Regions from separate parts of the Planococcus faecalis genome, predicted to be linked through region 2. Evidence: riboswitches for the same ligand, from Rfam matches in the RefSeq annotation. Region 2 holds a riboswitch; each other region holds the start of a gene.
The links. Region 2 has a riboswitch for S-adenosylmethionine ahead of AJGP001_RS12785 (methionine biosynthesis PLP-dependent protein). Riboswitches for the same ligand answer to the same signal wherever they lie in the genome.
Positions count from the first base shown of each region.

Region 1: it holds a riboswitch for S-adenosylmethionine, as region 2 does, so the genes downstream of both, AJGP001_RS05700 (methionine ABC transporter ATP-binding protein) here and AJGP001_RS12785 (methionine biosynthesis PLP-dependent protein) in region 2, are expected to answer to the same signal.
Region 3: it holds a riboswitch for S-adenosylmethionine, as region 2 does, so the genes downstream of both, AJGP001_RS14515 (O-acetylhomoserine aminocarboxypropyltransferase/cysteine synthase family protein) here and AJGP001_RS12785 (methionine biosynthesis PLP-dependent protein) in region 2, are expected to answer to the same signal.

Region 1 covers NZ_CP019401.1:1,152,272-1,158,863, reverse strand. Annotated here, with positions in the region: gene AJGP001_RS05705 (methionine ABC transporter permease) at 1-660, opposite strand, end outside; gene AJGP001_RS05700 (methionine ABC transporter ATP-binding protein) at 653-1,678, opposite strand; SAM riboswitch class I at 1,767-1,871, opposite strand; gene AJGP001_RS05695 (thioredoxin family protein) at 1,978-2,304, opposite strand; gene AJGP001_RS05690 (ribonuclease M5) at 2,310-2,648, opposite strand; gene gcvH (glycine cleavage system protein GcvH) at 2,994-3,374, opposite strand; gene AJGP001_RS05680 (arsenate reductase family protein) at 3,455-3,808, opposite strand; gene AJGP001_RS05675 (acyl-CoA dehydrogenase family protein) at 3,915-5,696, opposite strand; gene AJGP001_RS05670 (acetyl-CoA C-acetyltransferase) at 6,052-6,592, opposite strand, start outside.
Region 2 covers NZ_CP019401.1:2,532,737-2,539,328, forward strand. Annotated here, with positions in the region: gene AJGP001_RS12765 (amino acid ABC transporter permease) at 1-505, shown strand, start outside; gene AJGP001_RS12770 (amino acid ABC transporter ATP-binding protein) at 498-1,220, shown strand; gene AJGP001_RS12775 (hypothetical protein) at 1,357-2,238, shown strand; gene AJGP001_RS17550 (hypothetical protein) at 2,417-2,581, shown strand; gene AJGP001_RS12780 (LLM class flavin-dependent oxidoreductase) at 2,705-3,712, opposite strand; SAM riboswitch class I at 4,226-4,331, shown strand; gene AJGP001_RS12785 (methionine biosynthesis PLP-dependent protein) at 4,406-5,539, shown strand; gene metC (cystathionine beta-lyase) at 5,523-6,592, shown strand, end outside.
Region 3 covers NZ_CP019401.1:2,922,229-2,928,820, reverse strand. Annotated here, with positions in the region: gene AJGP001_RS14525 (methionine ABC transporter ATP-binding protein) at 1-717, opposite strand, end outside; SAM riboswitch class I at 851-965, opposite strand; gene AJGP001_RS14520 (glycerol-3-phosphate acyltransferase) at 1,077-1,718, opposite strand; SAM riboswitch class I at 1,852-1,967, shown strand; gene AJGP001_RS14515 (O-acetylhomoserine aminocarboxypropyltransferase/cysteine synthase family protein) at 2,066-3,358, shown strand; gene metX (homoserine O-acetyltransferase MetX) at 3,371-4,384, shown strand; gene AJGP001_RS14505 (helix-turn-helix domain-containing protein) at 4,500-4,730, opposite strand; gene AJGP001_RS14500 (mechanosensitive ion channel) at 5,006-6,268, shown strand; gene AJGP001_RS14495 (response regulator transcription factor) at 6,391-6,592, opposite strand, start outside.

The DNA.
Region 1 (6,592 bases), 1.4 Mb from region 2:
GTCTGCTTTTATCGTGACCCAATCACCAATGTATTGAATGATAAAGACAATGATTAAGATTAAGATTGTTGCCATCAATGTAACGTCTTCACGACTGCGTTGAAAGCCGTCGAGGAAAGCAAGTGTACCAAGACCACCTGCGCCGATAATGCCGGCCATTGCTGTATAGCCGACCAATGCAATCGCCGTGACCGTAATGCCGGATATCAATGCCGGTTTTGATTCCGGCAATAAAACTTTCCAAATGATGGTGCCGGTTGTTGCACCCATTGAACGAGCCGCCTCGATCACACCTTTATCAATTTCTTTTAGCGCAATTAGCACCATTCGTGCATAAAATGGAGCTGAACCAATGATTAATGCCGGTAAAGCCGCATTCGGTCCGCGAATCGATCCCATCAAGAACAAAGTGACAGGAATCAATAAAATGATCAAGATGATAAAAGGAATTGACCGGAAAATATTGACGAATGCGCCAGTCAGCCAATTAACGAGTTTGTTTGCCCACAATTGTTTCGGTGCTGTTAAGAACAAGATAATACCAAGTGCTAAACCAATAACAAATGTAAATACAGTTGATAATGCGGTCATGTAAAGTGTTTCAAGAGTAGCTTCCCACATGCTGTCCCACTTTACGTTTGGAAATAATGATTCAATCATTGTCCATCACCTCCGCTTGAATATCTTCTGAGCGAAGAAATACCAGTGCTTCTTCAATTTCTGCTTGAGACCCTTTAAGCTGTAAGATTAAGGTGCCGTATGCGCCACGCTGCGTATGCGAGATATTGCCTTGAACAATATTCACTTCCACGGCATGACTGCGAATCAATTTAGTTAAAATGGGTTGTTCGGTTTGATCGCCAACAAAAACCAATTTCACCAATTCGCCAGTTGGGTATAATTCCCGCAGGTTTTTGATGGTTTCCTGTGAATCTCCACTGTCGGCTACTTGCGCAACAAAGCGTTTCGTGATTGCCTCTTTCGGTGATTGGAATACATGTAAAACGTCGCCAAGTTCTACAACTCGTCCGCCTTCCATTACAGCCACACGGTGGCAAATTTTCCGGATGACGTGCATTTCATGAGTAATCAATACAATTGTCAATCCCAATCGCTTATTGATGTCTACTAACAAGTCAAGAATGGCATCTGTTGTTTCTGGATCGAGTGCTGATGTCGCTTCGTCACACAACAAGACTTCTGGGTCATTTGCTAATGCCCGGGCAATACCGACGCGTTGTTTTTGTCCTCCTGATAGCTCAGAAGGATAGGCGTTTTCACGACCCGTCAATCCGACTAATTCAATTAACTCCTGTACACGATTTCCGCGTTGTGCTTTTGCCACTCCGGCAATTTCTAGCGGAAATTCAATATTTTCTCTCACTGTACGAGACCATAGTAGATTAAAATGTTGGAAAATCATACTGACTTTCTGACGTGCCTTGCGTAATTCTCCGCCTTTAATCGCTGTGATAATTTGTCCATTAATCTCTACAGTTCCTGACGTTGGCTTTTCTAACCCATTCAACAATCGGATTAAGGTACTTTTACCTGCTCCACTATAACCAATAATACCGAATATCTCTCCATCAGAAATGGATAAGTCCACTTGATCCACAGCTGTTAAAATTGCCTTGCCTGTATCGAATTTTTTTGTCACTTGCTTTAACTCAATCATTCTTCCAACACTCCTAAATCTTAAAAATAAAAAACCCTTCCGCGCATAACTGAGCAGAAGGGCAAACGTATAGTATACGGAAACCAATCTCTCATCGTCCAAAGCTTTCGCTTTGTGTGATTTGGCACCATTTCATTTTCATGACGGTTGCCGGGCTTCATAGGGCACTTCCCTCCACCACTCGTAATAAGAGTTTTGATATAAAATTTTCGGAAAACTTAAGGACTGTATTCTATTTGACTCTTCGCTTGTTGTCTAGATTTCAGACAAGCAATTGGTTTTTTTATCAGAAGACTAATTTACCATGACCGACTGTATTCGTCAACAGGTTTTAACTTACTATACAAGTATGGCACTGATTGAAAAGCATAGATTTTCTCTTTTAGTTTGCCACCTTCTGTTATAAGTAAGCACGGTACACTCTCCACTTCGTAGAGATCCGCTATTTCTTGAACGTAATTTAAATTTGCTTTGCCCATTGGAAGATCCGGTAACAATTCGGTGACGACTGATAGCATCTTAGACGCAACCTGGCAAGTTCCACACATTGGCGCGTACAAATAATAAGCCGTTGATTTATTCGTATTCTTTTCTTTGATCCATTCTTTGTGCGTCCATTCATTCATTTTCTTCATCCCTCTGTTAATAGCTTATTTACCTGGATATTCGCTGTGATGAGCACATCCATCAATATCCGGAGTGGTGTTGCTGCAACTTCTTTATAATTTCGGTTAATGTAAAAATGACGAGCTTCAGGAAATTCACGCTTGACGAGTTTTCTCAGTTTTTCTCCTGAAGAGTCTGCATCTACTAGTATGATCATATCCTGACCTTCGTACGGTAATAGTAACTCTTCCAGTCTCGATGCACTTACTGTACCATTTGTACAAAGAATGGTCACGGGTTCTGCAATGAGTGGTGTAATCCTCGACTTATCACTGAGTCCTTCGACAACAATCACCTTTCCCATAACACTCACCCCATCAAATATAAAATAAGAAAAGTTCTAAGACTTAGTGGTAAAAGAAAACTTTTGTTTTATTGCGATAAAGCTCTTTATATAAGTCGAACTAATGATTTCCACTTGTTGATATTCCGTAAAACAGCAGTGCTTTCGAGCCCACAGGATGTGGATTATGCAACCCGTTCCTTTGCTGAGCCCAAAGCAGTATAGAAAAGTCGGTTTCTTTTACCAACTTATCTAGTTTTAAAATACCAATAGAACAGGCTGACGTCCATTTCCATGACTTATGCGAACTGCTGACAACACTTATCGGTCATAAAAAAAAGCGCCAAGATAGGCGCTTTTCAGTAATTACTCGTTGGTCATTTCTTTGTATTCGTCTGCTGTCATCAATGCATTAACTTCTTCTTCAGAAGGGGCTTCGATTACAACCATCCAAGCCTGCTCGTAAGGAGACTCGTTCACAAATTCTGGGCTATCTTCAAGTTCAGAGTTAACCTCGATTACTTTTCCGCTAATTGGCGCATACAATTCTGAAACCGTTTTAACGGATTCAACACTGCCGAAAGGCTGATCTTTTTTTAGCTCGTCTCCAACTTGTGGAAGTTCAACAAAAACGATATCCCCTAGTTCCGCTTGTGCGAAATGAGTGATACCGATACGTGCATTGCCATCTTCGGTTTTAACCCATTCATGTTCTTTTGAATAACGAAGTTCTGCTGGTGTGCTCATCTTGACCCCTCCAAATTATGTAGTTCATTCACATTCAGTTTGACATAAACAGCCACGAAATACAAGATGGTGCTACTCGCTTACAACCAGCTATTTTGATAATCTGCTTCTTTAAAGCCAAGTGTCACTTTTTTGCCATCCCAAGCCAAGGGACGCTTGATCAACATGCCATCAGAAGCAAGTAGTTCCAATTGCTGGTCTTCGCTCATAGTCGATAACTTATCTTTTAAACTAAGTGAGCGATAAACCAAACCACTCGTATTAAAAAACTTCTTCAATTCTAAACCACTCGCTTGATACATTTGAGCTAATTGTTCTTTAGTTGGTGGGTTTTCCGCAATGTGTATTTCATTGAATTCCACTTTGTTTTGTTCTAGCCAACTTTTTCCTTTACGGCAAGTCATGCATTTTGGATATGCGTAATAAGTAATCACCTTAAAACCTCCCTTTTTTCTAAGCTTACCAAAGAGAAGCCTTGTGGTCGATGAATAAAAACAGGCAACCCCCAAATTAACGGAGTTGCCTGTTTCATAAAACTTCTTACACGACGTATTTCTCTACGTCAATTAGCTTAACAGCAGCTTCACGTTTTTTCGCAATAACGTTATAAGGAGTTGAACGCGTTAATTTGCGCAACGCTGAAAGCATCATGCGTTGATTATCGCCTTCGATAGCCGCGATCAATGTTTCTTTCGCATCTCGCTCGATCTGATCAAACGCTTCTTGACAATAAATTTGTGTATACAACAGTTTTTGTTTTGCTTTTTCTTCACCTGAAGCGGCAATTGCTTTTTCAGTACGCAACACGACAGATTCCATCGCAAAGACGTTGCTGACGATATCGGCAATGTTCACTAGCACTTCTTGTTCGGCCTCTAGTTTTGTGCCGTATGTTTGTGCCGCTAGTCCCGCTGCGAGCAATGCAATTTTCTTCGCGTTTTTCACCAAGTATTTTTCTTGGTCTAATGCATCTGTCCCTACTTCTTCAGGCATCATCATTAACAGCTCTTCTTGTAACTTTTGAGCGTGTTGCAATAACGGCAATTCACCTTTCATTGCTTTACGCAACAATGTACCTGGTACGAGTAACCGGTTGATTTCGTTGGTGCCTTCGAAAATACGGTTAATGCGTGAATCGCGGTAAATGCGCTCAATTTCATATTCTTGCATAAAGCCGTAACCACCATGCAATTGAACGCCTTCATCGACGATATAATCTAACGTTTCTGTACCGAAAAACTTATTTAACGAACATTCTACCGCAAATTCAGCAATTGAATCTGCCACTAGCTTGCCGTCTGCTTGTTGCTCGTCTGTAAACCCGCTCATTCGGTCTTCAAAAAGGCCAACAGTACGGTAAACAGAACTTTCAACTGCATACAATTTAGAAGCCATTGTTGCTAATTTTTCGCGCGTCAAGTTGAAAGACGAAATCGGTGTTTTAAACTGCTGGCGTTGGTTCGTATACGGAATTGTCAATTCCATTGCACGTTTCGAGGCACCAATTGTCCCTACTCCTAATTTATAACGACCAATGTTCAAAATGTTAAACGCGATAATATGGCCACGTCCTGCTTCGCCCAAAAGATTTTCCACAGGAACTTCAGCGTCTTCAAGAATTAACGTCCGAGTTGAAGACGATTTGATACCCATTTTCTTTTCTTCAGGTCCAACAGAAACACCTGGGAATTCACGTTCAACGATAAACGCAGAGAATTTGTCTCCGTCAATTTTTGCATATACAACAAAGACATCCGCAAATCCAGCATTGGTGATCCATTGTTTTTCACCATTCAAGACGTAATGAGTACCCGCTTCATTTAATTTCGCTACTGTTTTCGCACCCAATGCATCAGACCCTGAACTTGGTTCTGTTAATGCGTAAGCTGCAATCATTTCGCCAGTTGCTAGACGTGGCAAATAGCTTTGTTTTTGCTCTTCGTTACCAAAAAGAACGATTGGCAATGAACCAATTCCTACGTGGGCTCCGTGAGTAATTGAGAAACCACCTGCTTTGGACATTTTTTCAGCAATTAGGGCCGAAGCAATTTTGTCTAATCCCAGACCGCCGTATTGTTCAGGAACATCAGCACCTAGAAGGCCAAGCTCACCTGCTGTTTTTAAAAGACGAACCGAATGCTCAAATTCATGGTTTTCTAACTTTTCAACAACTGGCATTACTTCAGTGTTGACGTAATCTTCTGTTGATTTAGCGATCATTTTTTGCTCTTCAGTAAAATCTTCCGGCGTAAACACACGCGACAGGTCTGCATCTTCGATTAAAAAGCTTCCGCCTTTGATCAATGTTTTTTCTTGTTCCATGATGAATTCCTCCTAGTTTTTACTTGCTTATAGTGTTATAGGTTGAAGAATTCGCTTCAAGCGGACGCTTTCCTGGGGGGCCGGCTGAAGCCGCTTCCCTCGCTTTGCTCAGTCCAGGGTCTTCATCTCGGCCTGATCCCCAAGGAGTCGCCGCCTTCCGCTCATTCTTTTAAATTTTAATGGCGAACTTTCTCTTCTTTTGATAGGTATCGAGTTTTAATATCTTTTCGACAGACAGCTAATAGCTTAGGCGCGTCCACGGGCTAGGCGAAGCTATGAGACGAGTGCTTTTCTCGGCTCATGGCGGGAGCCATGCCCAAAGCGGCCGAAGCGACTATTACCCTACGCCTATTCTCTACAGCATTTCAAAGACGCCTGCTGCGCCCATTCCTCCGCCGATACACATGGTTACAACACCGAATTGTTTGCCTTGGCGTTTTAATTCACTCATCATGCGAATGGTTAAAATAGAACCTGTTGCACCTAGCGGATGTCCGAGAGCGATGGCACCTCCGTTAAAGTTGACTTTGTCGATATCAAGACCTAAGTGACGAATAACACCAAGTGATTGAGAAGCGAATGCTTCATTTAGTTCCCATACATCAATGTCATCAATTGTTAAGCCTGCCAATTTCAAAGCTTTTGGAATAGCCACGATTGGGCCAATTCCCATGATTTCTGGTGGGACACCGCCTGTTGCGAATGAACGGAATTTAGCAATTGGTTTGAGTCCAAGTGCTTCTGCTTTTTCGCGGTCCATCACGAGCAATGCGCCTGCACCATCAGACGTTTGTGAGGAGTTCCCAGCTGTCACGGAGCCGCGTGCTGAGAAAGCAGGGCGCAATTTTCCGAGTCCATCCGAATTGGTTCCGTGACGAACACCTTCGTCCATTTCG
Region 2 (6,592 bases):
ATGGTTTGCCGATGCCTATACATCGATATTCCGGGGAACACCGCTAATTTTGCAATTGATGATTATTTATTACTCGATTCCACAGCTAACAGGCTATGACATTTCAGCATTTCTTTCGGCCATTTTGGCTTTTGGACTGAATTCATCCGCTTATATATCAGAAATTATTCGTGCTGGAATTCAAGCAGTCGATAAAGGACAAACAGAAGCGGCTCAAGCGCTCGGTATTCCGTACCGATCGATGATGAAAGACATTATTTTGCCTCAAGCCTTGAAAAACATCTTACCCGCATTAATGAATGAATTTATCACCTTAACAAAAGAATCCGCTATCGTCTCGACCATCGGCTACCTCGATCTCATGAGACGCGCACAAGTAGTGGGTGCCGACTTGTTCCGCAACTTTGAACCGTTGTTATTTGTCGGCGTCATCTATTGGTGTCTCGTGATGGGCTTGACGATGATTGGTAAAGTTTTCGAACGGAGGTTAAAACAAAGTGATTAAAGTTCAACAGCTTTATAAAAAGTTTGGTACGAATGAAGTCCTCAGTGACATTTCTACTGTTGTCACGAAAGGTGAAGTCGTATCGATTATCGGTCCTTCTGGTTCAGGCAAATCCACTTTTCTACGGTGTTTAAACTTACTGGAACTACCGACTTCAGGCATTATTGAAATCAACGGTAAAAACTTAACGGCTTCTAAAAAAAATATCCATAAAATTCGGCAGCAAATCGGTATGGTATTTCAGCATTTTCATTTATTTCCTCATTTGACGGTGCTTGAGAATTTAACTTATGCACCGGTGAAAGCAAAAGGCATCAAAAAAGAGGAAGCAGAATTGAAAGCACGATTGCTACTTGAACGCGTTGGCTTAGCTGAAAAAGAAAAGGCCTACCCAAACAGCTTGTCTGGCGGCCAAAAGCAGCGTGTTGCGATTGCACGTGCTTTGGCTATGGAACCGGAATTAATGCTGTTTGATGAGCCTACTTCGGCACTGGATCCAGAAATGGTCAAAGAAGTGCTCGATGTCATGAAAGACTTAGCAAAATCCGGAATGACGATGGTTGTCGTGACTCACGAAATGGGCTTTGCTCGAGAAGTTGCAGACCGTGTTTTATTTTTGGATCATGGTGTATTAGTCGAGGAAGGCCAGCCGATGGAATTCTTTAGTCATCCGAAAACTGCTCGTGCTAAGGATTTTTTGGATAAAGTCTTGTAACAGGTATCCTTCTGGATACCTGTTTTTCTATTTATCACTATTTGTTCATTTGATGCTCAAATGTGTTGGCGTTACTTCTCATTTCTGCATGTTATAATCGAAGCTGGCAAACACGCAGAAAACAGAGGTGGAAAATGTGTTTAGAAAAATTGTTATTTTAATAGGCGTCTTATTTTTCATGTCGCTGATTATCTTTACAGCTGTCATGTTCTTAAAAAATGAAGTAGAACTTTATTCGGAAACCGATGTGTCCTTAACCATTGAAAAGCCGACTTTCATTACATTCAGCGAACCGGAAGTCCGTAACAACGGTTCAGATCTTACGCAAGTTTACACGATGACTTTCCTTGGAATAGAGGTCGGCACATATACATTAGTCGATCGATCGCTTCAAAACGACACTTCCATTATTTTCGAAGAAATCAAAAACACCGGTTGGATTCCTTACACATTGTCGATGAATGTCAACAAGTTAGAAGACACCGATTTTAAATCGTGGAATCCACAGCCGGTAGCAAAACTTGACGAAGCGTTGTACGGGTTAGACTCAACGACCAATCCGCATGGCATTTTCACAACCAAAAATGGTGAAATTCTAATCGGCAATGTTTACGTATCGCGGAATCTACAACTAGGAAATGGCGACTCCGTGCAGGAATTGCGTCATGAAATTACGGATTTCACTACAGAAGAAGGCACCTTATCGAAAAACCTTTGGTTGCCACCTAAGCACTCAAGTCAAACATGGCTAATGGCAGCTCAACAACCGTTATTCGAAACAGAAGAAGATGAAGACCAATGGATTGCATTTTCACTCGAAAATCGTTTGTCGCAGTTAAACTGGCTGACGCCTCAAGGTCCTTACGTTAAGCTTCAATTGACGGACGACCCACGAACACAACTTGCCTATGGCTATATCGATAAGCGAACGGCCGACCTCTCTTCCCTTGAATGGAATGAAACTTCGCCCTCTTTGTTCTTTGAGTCCATGATACTAAATGCTGAAATCAATCAATAATCATCTAAAAAGCGTTAAAGCCCCTGCTTTAACGCTTTTTTATATTCTTTTCTTCTTTTCTTAATACCCAGGCAGTTAGCTTTCAAATTAACTAAAAATTCCGTATAATTAAAGTGAGTTAAAACCTTATTTCTGTTGCTACGTGGCGGCTGATTATTATATGAGGAGGTTGGTCATAATGGAACGCCGAGTACTCGATTCACAAGAAATAGAACTTCGGTTAGATGATGATTTTAATGCGATTCTGAATATGATTGGCGAAGGTGCACCCGTTTATACAACTTACAAAGAATTCAAGATAGAAAAAGAACGGCAGCGTGAAGAAAAAAAAGAGCTTCATTAATGTTGAATCATCGCTTTTCCGTTACCGGAGAGGCGATTTTTTTATAACAAAAAGAAAGTGGCATGCAAAAGGAGCTACACTCAAAAGGTCCTGATTTATGACCTTTTGGGGTAGCCCCTTTACTTAATCCATCATTTTTGCTACAAAATCATATGAGCGCAAACGATCTTCCTGATAAAAAACCGGCGAATTGACGATAATTTCATTGGCTCTTGTTTTTTGAATAAAGTTTTTCAACTTTTGTCTAACAAGATCCGGTGTTCCAACCATTGTCGATTCAGAATCTAATTTGTCCCGGAAAATCGCAATTTCGCGGTCTGTCCAAACTTCCTCCAAGTGATCGATGGGTGCTCTAAATGTAGTTGGCTCTCCTCGCATCAAGGAGAACATCTGCTGCTGCGAAGAAGTCGCCAACCATTCTGCACGTTCTTGTGTTTTTGCAACAATAATCGTAACGCCAAGCATCGCGTAAGGAGCGGCCAACACCTGTGACGGTTTAAAGTTTTGATGATAAAGTTGCAAAGCCTGCATCATGTAATCCGGTGCGAAATGACTAGCAAATGAAAATGGCAAACCTTTTAACGCAGCCAGCTGTGCACTAAATCCACTCGATCCGAGTAGCCAAAGCGGAATCTTTATATTAGTTCCAGGGTAGGCCCGAACACGTCCGACAGGGTTAGCTGAAAAGTAATTTTCTAACTCCGCAACTTGCTGGGGAAAATCATCTCCGCTACTATTCAAATTTCGACGTAACGCATGCGCAGTAGCTTGATCACTACCAGGTGCACGCCCTAGACCTAAATCAATGCGTCCAGGATAAATAGTTTCCAATGTACCAAATTGCTCTGCTATGACAAGCGGTGCATGATTCGGTAGCATAACTCCACCTGAACCTACACGAATCGACTCTGTTGCGCCTGCAATATGTCCAATAAGGACAGATGTCGCAGAACTGCCGATACCCGGCATATTATGATGTTCAGCTAGCCAATAGCGATTAAACCCCAATCGCTCCACATGCTGTGCCAACTCTACACTATTTTTAAAGGTCTGTGCTGTTTCTGCGCCTTCGTTTATTGGTGCTAAATCAAGCACCGCCAATGGGATATTTTCAAATTTCTTAATGTGCATAATTACGTTCACTCCTATTCTCTTCCATTGTAGCGATGTTTATCTGAACCGTCCCTTTTTTTGCTCAAGCACCGAAAAGCGTAAGCAGCCATGTAGATTCGACAGGCATAAGACGCTCTGGCGAAGTGGCGTGTTTTCAGCCACACAGCCGGAGTGGCTTATGACCCGAGAATCTGGCTGCTGGAGTCTGGACACCATGAAAAGTGAAAGTGCCTCGTCAGCTCTGACAGGCATAAGACAGACCAGCAGTGTGGCGTTCTTTGCCACGCAGCTGGGTTGACTTATGTCCCGAAGAGCTAGGCACTTGCAACTGGACACCGAAAAGCGTAAGCAGCCATGTAGATTCGACAGGCCTAAAGAAATTTTTCTTTTCCCATCCTCCCTTTACTAGTCAAGCTAGTTGCCTACCCACTTCTTATATTTGCATTATTTAAAATTCAACACTTGCTTTCTGTCATTAATTGATTTATGATTAGGAACATCTAAACAGAAACACTAAACTTAATAAGATATTTCTTATCTAGAGAGACGGAGGGATTTGGCCCTGTGAAGTCTCAGCAACCAGTCTGATGAAGACTACGGTGCTAATTCCAATAGGCTTCTGCCTAACAGATGAGAAGAATGCATTTCCGGACAGGGGCTTTCTTCTTTATGAAGAAAAGCCCCTGTTTTCTTATTGAGAGGATGAGTAATATGACAAAACACAGCTTGGAAACTTTATTAGTTCAATTAGGCAATCACAGCGATCCCACAACAGGAGCCGTTAATCCGCCCATATACTTATCGACAGCCTACGAACATCAAGGACTTGGCCACTCAACTGGCTATGATTATACGCGCACGAAAAACCCGACTCGCTCTGTTCTGGAAGAAGGATTTGCAGAACTTGAAGGCGCAGATGCTGCATTTGCTTGCAGTTCTGGAATGGCAGCTATTCAACTCGTTTTGTCTCTTTTTCGTCCAGGTGATGAATTGTTACTACCGGAAGATATTTATGGTGGAACATACCGCCTATTAGATCACTTTGCATCAGCTTATAATATTCACCCCAACTACGCCGAGTTCAAAGATGTCCAAGACACAGAACAAAAAATAACCATTCATACACGTGCACTTTTTATTGAAACGCCCACCAATCCACTGATGCAAGAAATTGATCTCGTTGCTTATGCCGCATTGGCTAAAAAGCATAAGCTTCTATTAATCGTCGATAACACATTTTTAACGCCATTCTTTCAACAGCCCCTATTACTGGGTGCAGACATTGTTATCCATAGTGCGACGAAATATATTGGTGGTCATAATGATGTTTTAGCTGGACTTGTTGCCGCTAAAGGCGATCGCCTTTGCGAAAAACTGGCAACATTCCATAACTCGGTTGGTGCCGTTTTGTCCCCTTTTGACTCTTGGTTACTGGTTCGCGGATTAAAGACATTGCCTTTACGGATGCGACAGCATGACGCAAACGCGAAAACCATTGCTGAGTTTTTGTCTCAGCAGTCGTCTGTGTCTGATGTGTTGTACCCTGGAAAAGGCGGCATGTTGTCCTTCCGTTTGCAAAAAGAAGAATGGATAGCTCCTTTTCTTGAACACATTAAACTCATCACCTTTGCGGAAAGTCTTGGCGGTGTTGAAAGTTTTATTACTTACCCCGCCACCCAAACTCATGCAGACATGCCTTTTGAAGAACGGACGAAACGTGGCGTTTGCAATCGGTTATTGCGATTTTCAGTCGGGGTGGAACTTGCTGAAGATTTAATTGCTGACTTAGCACAAGCATTTTCAGAACTAAATAAGGAGGTAGTCGAATATGACCGATCGCATTGAAACGAAGTTTATTCACTCTACTGGAGTCGACCCACAAACTGGAGCTGTCAATGTACCTATCTATTTATCATCCACTTTCCACCAACAAAGCCTGGATTCGTTTGGACCGTTTGATTATAGCCGTTCTGGAAACCCCACTCGCCTAGCGTTAGAAGAAACCATCGCTAAGCTAGAAGGAGGCAAGCGTGGGTTCGCCTTTTCTTCAGGGATGGCTGCTATTTCCTCTGCTTTTATGCTGCTGTCTTCAGGTGACCATGTCTTAGTGTCAGAAGACGTTTACGGCGGAACTTATCGTTTTATCACGGAAATTTTGGACAAATTCAATATCGAGTATACCTTTGTGAATATGACGGACTTGAACGAAATGGCTAATGCCATCCAGCCAAATACAAAAGTGATTTACTTGGAAACGCCATCAAATCCTGTTATGAATATTACGGATATTGAAATCGCTGCAAAACTAGCAAAAGCCAATAACTGTTTAACGTTTGTTGACAACACCTTTATGACACCGCTTTACCAGAATCCACTGGAGCTTGGTGCAGATATCGTTCTTCACAGTGCAACGAAGTTTCTGTCAGGTCATAGCGACGTCATCGCAGGTCTTGCTGTGACCAAAGATGAAGAACTTGGAAACCGTTTGGGCTTTATCCAAAACACGTTTGGCTCTGTTCTAGGAGCTCAAGATTCTTACCTGTTAATCCAAGGCATAAAAACTTTAGGTGCTCGGTTAGGCCAGTCGTCTCAATCGGCTCGCGTTATTGCTGAATACTTGCAGAACCATCCGTTAATTGAAGAAGTATACTACCCCGGATTTTCGTTCCATCCTGGGAACCCAATTCACGAACGCCAAGCTACAAATGCAGGAGCGCTTCTATCATTTCGGTTAGCTGATAAAAAATCCGTTCGTATATTTGTCGAATATCTGAGAATTCCGGTGTTTGCAGTTAGTTTAGGCGCAGTCGAATCGATTTTGTCCTATCCTGCAACGATGTCTCATGGCTCAATGCCTCCAGAAGAACGCGAAAAACGCGGAATCACCGACGGCTTGCT
Region 3 (6,592 bases), 390 kb from region 2:
TCGTTTGGTGGTAGCTTGCTGTGGATTAGAGAAAACGTTAAAGACGCTTCCTTGCTCAATAACTTTCCCTGCTTCAAGCACGGCCACTTTGTCACAGATTTCTCGAATGACGCCCATTTCGTGTGTGATGAGCAGGATGGTAATATTGTATTCTTTATTGATTTTGCGAAGTAGGTCCAAAATCGATTTCGTCGTTTGTGGATCAAGTGCTGATGTTGCTTCGTCGCATAACAGAACGGAAGGATTCGTTGCAAGAGCACGAGCAATGCCGATGCGTTGCTTTTGACCACCTGACAGCTGGTCTGGATATTTTTGCGCCTGATCTGCAAGTCCAACGAAATCGAGCAACTCTTTTACTTGTTTTTCGATATCATTTTTCGGTGTGTTAGCTAACAGGAGCGGCATAGCGACGTTATGATAAACCGTTTTTGAATCGAGTAAATTAAAATGTTGGAAAATCATACCGATATCTTTTCTGATAGTACGAATTTCTTTGCTAGATAGCGTCGAAATATCCTTTCCGTGAATTAATACACGTCCTTTAGAAGGACGTTCGAGCAAGTTTACAGTGCGGATTAGCGAGCTTTTACCGGCTCCACTAAAGCCAATAACTCCGTAGATTTCGCCAGTTTGGACAGTTAAATCGATGCCGTTCAATGCATGGATTTCCTGTTTACCTGATTGGTAGGTTTTGGCGACGCCTTCGAATTGAATCATAGTAAGTAGACCTCCTCATGCTGTATTGTTATTCAAATCGTTAATGCTCACAATCCGTCGAGAAACTAGACAAAGAGAGCCCCCTTTTTTCTTAACCATAAGAAAAAAGAGGGCTCCTGTTGAAACCATCTAATTCTCATCTTCCAAATGCATGGATGCATTTGCAGGAGTTGGCACAGTTTTTGCGGTTAAACAAATCTGCTGCCGAAACGTCATAGGGCCTGTCCCTCGGTTTCTCTGGATAAGAAAGTGATGTATGCTATTCGATTCGTGATTCCTACTTTATGGCGGAATAACAAAAAAGTCAAGATGAATATTGAAATTTATTTTTTAATCTTCAAAATTCATTGTATTCCTTTCTAAATGGACGGGGTAGGTTTCTTTCGAAAAACTGATGATACTGTAGGTTCATTGCCACTCTTTATTCGTATAATATTTTCTCGATGTTTCCATAAAGCCATCGTGAACAGGACTAACGCTATTAGTAACGGCCATAGACCGACTGCAGGGATAAAGGCAATTACAAAATACACGGCGTACAAAACGAATACGCCAATGACAAGATAATTTGTTACCAGTGAAACAATGATCAATAACAATAATCCGAGCAACCCGAGCTTCCAGTCAAGCGCTATCATTACACCTATTACAGATGCTGTACCTTTTCCGCCGTCAAAGTTCATATAGAACGGAAAATTATGACCAACTATTACGGCAGCTCCTGCAACGAACAATAGTGTCCAGATTGTTGCAGTTGAAAAGCTACCTAAGTCCACTAACAAACGTAGCCCCGCAACAACAGCAAAGCCTTTGAAAACGTCAATAAAGGCAACGAGCAAACCATATTTCCAGCCCAGCACGATGGCTGCATTAGAAGCACCGGAATTTTTTACGCCCGAATTTTTGATGTTAACGCCTGATACGGCTTGTGCAACAAGTGAACCATGACAACAACCGATAAAATAACCTGTAATCAATAAGAGCAAAATCCAAATGACCATTATTAATTCCTCCTCTACACTAAAAGATAACGTTTGAAAGTGGGCAAGGTTTCAAAATTTTTTGACTAATGAGCTTGACAAACGCCAATAAAGTTTTTATACTTCACAACAAGATCAAAAATTAAATCAAATACTCTTATCAAGAGTGGCGGAGGGATAGGCCCTGTGATGCCCGGCAACCGACAGACATTTTGTTTGTAAAGGTGCTAATTCCTACAGAATCGATTTTCAGGTTCTGAGAGATAAGAGGAGGAAACTCCGTAATTTACGGCCCTCTTCTTAGCGAAGGGGGCTTTTTTCGTCCCCTTTAGCATGTGTTACTACTAAAAAAACAGGGGGAATAGAAAATGACAAACTTTAAACCAGAAACATTATTATTACACGGAGGACAACAACCAGATCCAACGACAGGCTCTAGAGGTGTTCCTGTTTATAAAACCACTTCGTATGTTTTTAAAAATACACAGCATGCACAAGACCTCTTTGGACTGAAAGATACAGGCAATATTTACTCACGCATTATGAATCCGACAGTCGATGTCTTTGAACAACGAGTAGCGTTACTAGAAGGTGGTACTGCAGCAGTTGCTCTTTCTTCAGGAATGGCCGCTATTGCTTTTTCCATTTTGAACATTGCAGAAGCGGGTGATGAAATCGTAGCAGATAGCAGTCTTTACGGTGGCACTTACAATTTGTTTGCTAACACGCTACCACGCTATGGCATTACAACAAAATTCGTCGATGCGACCGATCCAGAAAATTTTAAAGCAGCAATTACAGATAAAACAAAAGCGATATTTGGTGAAATTATTGGTAATCCAAGCTTGAATGTTTTTGATGTCGAAAAAGTAGCAGAAATTGCCCATGCTAACGGATTGCCGTTATTGATCGATAATACATTTGCCTCTCCTTACGGCAGCAACCCGATTGAGTTTGGTGCAGACGTCGTCATTCATTCTGCGACAAAGTGGATTGGTGGACACGGAACGACAATTGGTGGCGTTGCGGTGGATGCTGGGAAATTCAATTGGGACAATCCACGTTTCCCAAATTATACACAGCCTGACGAAACCTATCATGGACTGCGGTACGGCATTGATGTACCAGGTGCAGCTTTTGCGACAAAACTTCGCGTTCAATTATTACGTGATTTTGGCCCTTCACTGAGCCCGGATAGTGCTCATGCTTTACTGCAAGGATTAGAAACTTTACATTTACGGATTCCAAAACACAATAGCAACGCTCAAATTATTGCAGACTACTTAAAAAAGCATCCACAAATCGAGTGGGTAAACTTCCTTGGATTTGAAGAACATCCTTCTCATCAATTGGCGAAGAAATACTTGAAAAATGAAGGTTATGGATCGATTGTCAATTTTGGTATCAAAGGTGGAAGAGAAGCAGGACGTAACGTGATTGATCACATAAATCTCTGGTCTCATGTAGCCAATGTAGGAGACGCCAAGTCGCTAATTATTCACCCGGCTTCTACGACACATCAGCAATTGAACGATGAAGAGTTAACTGCATCTGGCGTAACGGAAGAGTTGATTCGTTTGTCTGTTGGATTGGAGAATGCAGAAGATTTAATCGCTGATTTGGAACAGGCCATACAGGCAGCAGTTTTGGAAAAGGTATAAGGAGGGATCGTCATGAAAACAGTATCCATTGGCTCATTAATCCTGGACTCTACTAAGACGATAGATGATGTGGAACTTGCATACGAACGTCTCGGAGATGAAACAGCTCCTGCGATCCTGATTTGCCATGCATTGACAGGTAACCAATACGCAGTCGGTACTGAAAAAAATCCAGGGTGGTGGGCAGGATTAATCGGACCAGGAAAACCCGTGGATACAACTGTTTTTCAAGTGATTACCTTTAACGTACTCGGAGGCTGTCACGGATCGACGGGTCCTTTATCGAAAAATCCGAAAACAGGAATTCCTTACCGAGCTGACTTTCCAACATTGACGATACGTGATATGGTTCGAGCGGAATATCGTGCATTAAAAGAATTGGGAATTGACCACCTTGCAGGAGTCATTGGCGGTTCCCTTGGTGGAATGAAAACCTTAGAATGGGGAAACCTCTATCCAGATTTTACGGATGCGATTTTTCCGCTAGCTGTCACTCCCTATTACAGTGACTATGGAGTGGCGTTTAATCACATTGGCATATTGGCGATTGAAAGTGATGGGGATTTTAATAATGGAGACTATGCAGATGCGTCTCTTTTGAAGGGGTTTCATGTTGCTAGAATGGCAGGAATGGTTACTTATCGAAGCGGTCATATGTTCAATCGGCGCTTTGGTCGTAGTGGCGATGGCGAAGAATTTGATGTGCAGTCATATTTGAATTATCAAGGCAAGAAATTAGCCGGTCGTTTTGATGCCAATAGCTATGTATTACTGCTGAGAGCTATGAATACACATGATATCCAAGATGCTGTACTAGATGTTCCCGTCTATTCCTTGTCTTTTACGCGCGATTTGTTGTATCCAAGTGAGCTAATGGCTCCGTGGCTTGAAAAACAAAAGACAGCAAGTTGGAAAATCGTTGAAACAGAATTTGGCCATGATGGATTTCTCGTTGAATTTGATAAATGGAGCGGATTTATCGAGAATAAGCTAAAAAGCCTAGTAGTGCCTGAGCTCACCAGATAATTAGTGGATTTCTACTCGCACTGTTTCGCAAGCAAGACGTTGAAAATTATCCTCGATAACAGAAAGGCACCTAAAGGATACGCGTCCATTAGGTGCTTTTCTATGTGTACTTAAGTTAGTCTTCGTCTTTAATATCCACATCTTCTGGTATGGGCATAGTGCGCCATTCTTCTAGCGCTAGCTTGGCTTGTTCCAATTGTTGAAAATGCGCTTCAAATTGAGAGGTATTGATGATGTATTGTTCCCCGTCATGAACTGCGCGGATACGACCTTCTAATACGTAACGATTTACTTGTTCTTCGGGCATGGATAAAAAAGTGGCAGTTTCCTGGACTGTCATGTACATGGGATCTCCTCCTCTTTTCTTTTATTATAATAGAAGAAGACGACTACCTCAAACCATCGGTGTCATCGTGTGTTCGTTAAAAAAAGAATGTTAGTAGACGATGTTCATCATCAATTACCTTGTTTTTTCTTTAGAACTTTAACATCTAGACTTCGAACTGCTCGTTAACAAGAGTTTTTTTATGCGACTAAGATTTTAATATATTAAGTGTTTAGCGATAGGAAAGTAAGGGGATAGTACTAGTGAATACTATACAAAAAAAGGAGGATGATTGTATGAATGATATTGGTAATTCTTTTAGAGGCGTCGGATATACAATTATTGACTACATTCCAAATGTTTTAGGCGCGTTACTATTACTGCTTATCGCGTGGATTGTCGCAACAATTGTACGAGCCATTTTCACCAAAGGGTTAAAAAAAGCAGGTGCAGACCGGGCCATGGTCAAAGGACATATGGCGAAAACAAAAGAAAGTGCAGACAGCATGTTGGATTCCATAGGGAAAATTCTTTATTACCTCATTTTCATTTTGTTTATTCCGAGCGTTTTGCAAGCTTTGGATATGAACAACGTAGCACAACCAATTTCAAACATGATGAACAAGTTATTGGCATTCCTGCCTAATCTGTTCATGGCCATCATCATTTTAGTCATTGGTTATTTTGTTGCCAAATTTGTGAAGAACCTTGTGTTCAGTCTTTTAACAGCGATAAATATTGATAAATGGTTCAATAAATTTACTAACAAAACAAGTGGTGCTTCGACAAGTACGACAAGAATGGACGCTGGAGACAAAGCAACTCTAGCTAATGTATTGGCTAATGTAGTGTTCGTTATCGTCTTGATTCCGATTTTGACCATTGCGTTAGAAACATTAAACATCCGTTCGATTTCTGAACCAATTGTCAATATGCTCAACCAAGTTCTAAACATGATCCCGAATATTTTCGTAGCGATCATCTTGATCTTAGTAGGTGTATTAATCGGTAAATTTGTGGGAGACTTGTTGATTAGCCTATTGAACGGAACAGGTATCAATCGCTTCTCAACGTATTTGAACACAGACAAAACCAAAACACCGAGCGTTGATATTGCGAACATCATTGGCAAAGTAGTACAAGCGATCATCATCATTTTCTTTACTGTAGAAGCTATGAATGTTTTACAGCTTGATGTATTAAACGGGATTGGTGAAGCCGTAATCGCATACTTACCACTTCTGATTAGTTCGCTAATTATTCTGGGTCTTGGATTAATCGGGGGAAGTGTGCTTGGGAACTACGTGAAGCAGTCTTCAGGTAACCGTTTCCTTGGTACAATTGTCAAATATGCGATTATTATTATTGCTGTATTTATGACACTTGACCAGTTGAACTTTGCAACAAATATCGTTAACCTTGCCTTCCTGTTCATTATTGCGGGACTTGCAGTAGCCTTTGCTATTTCCTTCGGTATGGGTGGACGTGAGTTTGCTAAACGTCAGCTTGAAAATCTTGAGAAGAAAATGGAAAAAGAGAACGACAAACCAAATCTATAAGATTATTTGAAAACTCCCAAAGCTACTTGTAGCTTTGGGAGTTTTTTATTGATTGGTGTGTATTTATGAGCATCCAATTATAAGACGATTAAATGAGTTCCACATTCCCATTTTTGAGGGGTTTATTTAAGTGGAGAGATGAGTTTATGCTGGAATGCATAAATAACTGCTTGAGTCCGGTCATGAACTTCAAGTTTTGCCAAGATATTACTGACATGTGTTTTCACTGTTTTCAAGGCAATAAACAATTGATCGGCAATTTCTTGGTTGGTCAGACCATCAGCTAGCAACAACAAGATTTCCATCTCACGTTCAGTTAACGCG